One region of the Serratia aquatilis genome, then DNA from elsewhere that is predicted to be linked to it. Evidence: predicted binding sites of a transcription regulator. Region 1 holds the regulator's gene; the other holds the start of a gene.
What was found. Region 1 encodes LexA, which represses DNA repair genes until DNA is damaged. Its sites were predicted from a motif close to TNCTGTATGTACATACAGNA; they were not measured.

Region 1 (2,406 bases):
TAGATTTATCTGTACCGTGTTCGGTTGCCATGCGGCGTAAAGAAACGGTATTGGAGAAGCGGACAAAGCTGTCTCGGCCCAACCATAATACGGCAAAGAATTTCTGCACACCGTTCAGCAGACGCAGCTGTGGTGCCCCATGGCCTTCGCGCCCCGGCGAGCGGCCAAACATTACCGATACCGGCAACATCTGAATATCAAGGTCCGAGTTGCTACGATGCAGGTCCAGATAATCATGGAACAGTTTTACCGACTCTTCTTTAGGCGTGTAATAACGGAATACACGCGGACCATCGTGAATAAACACGTGGCTAGGCAGAATGGTGCCATCGATTTCGAGCGGTTTAAGGGGGTCGGGCAGATCTTGCTCCAGGCACTGGGTGCGCAGAGTCAACAAATCCGCTTTGGAATTATAGGGTAAAACGTACAAAATCGGCCGAGAGGGATCCAACCCTAACTCCGTGACCGGATCTGAAGGGATAACCTTACTTTTTACCAACAGTTTCATTGGTAAACTCAATAACTTATAATAAATTATACGCCAACCTGACATAACAACATGAAGCCTCTTGTTAGCAATCCGCCGCAAGCATACCAGAAACCGGAAAATGGGTCTTTGGTGTTGGGAAATCCAGAGCCATCAAGGGCAAAGGATAGACTTAACTAGATTATACCGCATGCATGCCAGCTTGCAGCACTGACCACTGCGTTACTCAGTAAATAGCAAGTCATAAGCCCGCAGCCTGAATGATGGTGGCTATATCACTTACCTCTGTAAAAGGTGCTCTTAACATGGCAAATCAAGCAACTGGCCTGAAGCGTATCGTCAAAGCCGTGGGTTATTCATATAAAGGGTTATCCGCCGCCTGGCACAATGAAGCCGCATTCCGTCAGGAACTGGTTGCCGCCGTGCTGGCTATCATACTGGCGAGCTGGCTGGATGTCGGGGCGATAGCGCGCATTTTATTAATTGGTTCGGTGCTGCTGGTGATGATTGTCGAAATACTCAACAGTGCTATTGAGGCTGTGGTTGATCGTATCGGGACGGACTATCACGAATTATCAGGGCGAGCAAAAGACATGGGCTCTGCGGCGGTATCGTTGGCGATTATTCTGGCGTTGTTTGTTTGGGGCTCGGTGCTTTGGCTGCATTTCGTTGGAAACTGAAGCGATAATGTTGTCAATGGGGGCGCTAATCCCTGATTTTTATTCATTCTTAGGTTCCCAATCAAGAGTTACCTGTATATACTCACAGCAAGACTGTATAAACAAACAGGGGGCGGAATGAAAGCACTAACGACCAGACAGCAAGAGGTCTATGACCTGATTCGCGATCATATTTCTCAAACGGGTATGCCACCGACGCGTGCCGAGATCGCAACACGTCTGGGGTTCCGTTCGCCAAATGCTGCTGAAGAGCATCTGAAGGCGCTGGCCCGCAAAGGCGTAATCGAGATCGTCTCCGGTGCCTCTCGTGGTATCCGCTTGCTGATGGAAGAAGAAGAGGGGTTGCCTTTGGTTGGCCGTGTCGCGGCAGGTGAGCCTCTACTGGCTCAGCAACATATCGAAGGGTACTTTAAAGTCGATCCTTCCCTATTCAAACCTAATGCCGATTTCCTGTTGCGCGTTAGCGGTATGTCAATGCGCGATATTGGCATTCTCGACGGTGATTTGCTGGCGGTGCATAAAACCCAGGATGTGCGTAACGGCCAGGTAGTTGTCGCCCGTATTGAAGACGAAGTCACTGTAAAACGCTTGAAGAAGCACGGTAACGTTGTTGAGCTACTGCCTGAAAACAGTGACTTTCAGCCGATAGTCGTTGATCTGCGTCAGCAGAATTTTACTATCGAAGGCTTGGCCGTTGGCGTGATCCGCAACGGTAACTGGATTTAAGCGTTACAACCGATATACTCGCCATACTTCAAGTTGCATGTGCATGTGCGTTGGCTTTCCTCACTCACCCCAGTCACTTGACTTGCGTAAGCTCCTGGGGATTCGTTGCGTTGCCGCCTTCTTGCAACTCGAATTATTTAGAGTATGTAGCCGCCCATTTTATCTGCCGGCATGTTTCAGGTTACGGCCATTAAAGCGGCTGATTGAAAGATGACGGATATATCGCCCCAGCTAGCTCTGGGGCGATATCTTTTCTGAACCCCTATCCAACTTACTTTCCTCGGGAACATATCGCTATGCGCCTGTTTTCTGCTTTCACCAGTGATACCGATAAAGCCCTGTGGCGTCTGGCACTGCCGATGATCTTTTCCAATATAACGGTTCCCTTGCTTGGCCTGGTGGATACAGCCGTTATCGGTCATCTTGACAGCCCGAGCTATCTTGGTGGTGTCGCCGTCGGTTCAATGGTGACCAGCTTCCTGTTTATGCTAATGCTGTTTTTGCGCATGAGCA
Region 2 (2,406 bases), 1.7 Mb from region 1:
CATCAAAAACTATATGGTAGATATTGGTGGGGAAGTACGAACCCGCGGTCATAACGGTGAAAAGAAACCTTGGCGCATTGCTATCGAACGGCCCACAGCGGATAGTGAACGTAATGCTCAGTTGGTGATTGAACCGGGTGAAATGGCAATGGCGACTTCCGGTGATTACCGAAATTACTTCGAAGATAACGGGGTGCGCTATTCTCATACTATCGACCCGTTAACCGGTAGACCGATTACCCATAATCTGGTTTCGATCACGGTAATCAGCCCATCGTGTATGACGGCAGACGGCCTTTCTACTGGCTTGAATGTCATGGGGCCGGAACGGGGGATGGCGTTAGCCAATCTGTTGAATATTCCGGTGTTTATGATTGTGAAAACCGCAAACGGGTTTGAAGAACGCTATTCCGATGCGTTCAAACCCTACTTGGGGAAAAGTTAGTGGGGCGTTTATGCTGACGGTATTTGTTGCATCATTTGTGTTGTTTATGCTGGTGGTGGGCGGCATGTCGCTAGGCTATGTGTTTCGGCGCAAAACCCTGCAGGGGAGTTGTGGTGGAATTACCGCCTTGGGAATGGAGAAGGTTTGCGACTGCCCTGAACCCTGTGATGCGCGCAAGAAGCGTATGGCAAAAGAAGCACTGCGGCGTGAACAACTGAATAAGCACCGCATTCTCTGAGACTGAAAGGCCCTGCTGATAGGGCCTTTCAGCTATCTAGGCTGTATCTCTGCACTGTAAAACAGTGTGCTGATGATGTACGCACTATTGAGCTTTCCATAATTAGCTGTATACTTATACAGTGCTGTTAGGAGGGGCGATGCGTAAAATCATTCACGTTGATATGGACTGCTTCTTCGCTGCGGTTGAGATGCGCGATGATCCCAGCCTGCGCGATATTCCATTAGCTATTGGTGGCAGCGCCGAGCGGCGTGGTGTGATCAGTACAGCCAACTATCCTGCGCGCCGTTATGGAGTGCATAGCGCAATGTCTACCGCTATGGCGTTCAAACTGTGCCCCCAGCTTAAATTATTGCCCGGTAGGATGGCGGCCTATAAGGAAGCTTCGCAGCATATTCGTGAAATTTTTGCCCGTTATACCCCCCTGATTGAACCCCTTTCGTTGGACGAGGCCTATCTGGATGTCAGCAACAGCAGCCAATGTAATGGTTCCGCTACGTTGATCGCTCAAGAGATCCGTCAGGCAATATCCGACGAACTGAGTCTCACCGCTTCGGCAGGTATTGCACCAATCAAATTCCTGGCCAAGATCGCTTCCGAATTGAATAAACCTAACGGTCAGTTTGTGATTACTCCCGCTCAGGTTCCGGCATTTCTGCAACAACTCCCATTGAGCAAAATTCCAGGTGTGGGCAAGGTCACCGCCAAACGCTTGGAGGAACTGGGGTTAGTCACCTGCGCAGATGTACAACGCTATGATTTGGCGGCGTTACTAAAACATTTTGGTAAATTTGGCCGGGTGCTGTGGGAACGCTGCCAAGGGATCGATGAGCGTGAGATTTCTCCCGATCGTCTGCGGAAATCGGTAGGGGTGGAGCGAACGTTAGCGGAAGATATTCACCATTGGGAAGAGTGTGAAAAGCTGATTGTCGATCAGCTCTATCCAGAATTGGAGATGCGGTTACGCAAGGTTAAACCCGATCTCTGCATTGCCCGCCAGGGGGTCAAGCTCAAGTTTCAGGATTTTCAACAAACCACCCAGGAACATGTTTGGCCAGTGCTGAATAAAGAGGATTTGCTCAACGTCGCCCGTCAGGCGTGGCATGAAAGGAGAAATAGCCGCGGTGTACGTTTGGTTGGTCTGCATGTCACGCTGCTGGATCCCCAACTTGAGCGGCAGTTGGTACTGACATGGTAAAAAATCGTTATTGCGCTCCGAATAACTTGTTTTAGCCCATAGTTAATCTGAAATTTTTGCCGTTTTGGAACCCATCGGAGTTGATGTGCGCTTGGTGCTTGAAGTGGCCGTTTTTTTCGGTGATGCCTGACTATGGCTGCATACATTCACTGTCAAAATATTAGGCTGTGTCCCTTAATTGCACGCGAGCGCCGCTTGCGGTCATTTGCGCACAGGGCAAGGCGAGAGCCGCGAGGTTTGGTGGACCAAATAAGCGGCGAACAACGCCGCAATGCGCGCAAATGGCCCCAGCCCGAAGGGTCGCGCGCCAAAAGCCCGTTCGAAGTAAAGTCGGGCTTGAACAGAGGGCCACTCTGCCCTTCACCCTCCGCCTTGATAACGGGCTTTTGGGTCTGCGATGGCACCACGGGCAATTAAGGGACACAGCCTAGCAGGAAGGTAATAATTCAGTTCCCGGAATTGTGCGGTTAATAGCCTAGAGGGAGTGAGGCCTGTATATAGCCGGCATGTCTTAATAAAATGGGA

Region 2: a site for LexA is predicted at 788-807, ahead of dinB (DNA polymerase IV). Genes of this name have one in related genera too.

The regions. Positions count from the first base shown of each region.
Region 1 covers NZ_CP173186.1:449,683-452,088, forward strand. The annotation lists gene plsB (glycerol-3-phosphate 1-O-acyltransferase PlsB) at 1-553, opposite strand, end outside; gene SAQUA_RS01985 (diacylglycerol kinase) at 793-1,167, shown strand; gene lexA (transcriptional repressor LexA) at 1,285-1,893, shown strand; gene dinF (MATE family efflux transporter DinF) at 2,190-2,406, shown strand, end outside.
Region 2 covers NZ_CP173186.1:4,130,238-4,132,643, reverse strand. The annotation lists gene SAQUA_RS18640 (FAD:protein FMN transferase) at 1-445, shown strand, start outside; gene nqrM ((Na+)-NQR maturation NqrM) at 456-683, shown strand; gene dinB (DNA polymerase IV) at 823-1,881, shown strand; gene SAQUA_RS18625 (helix-turn-helix domain-containing protein) at 2,242-2,406, opposite strand, start outside.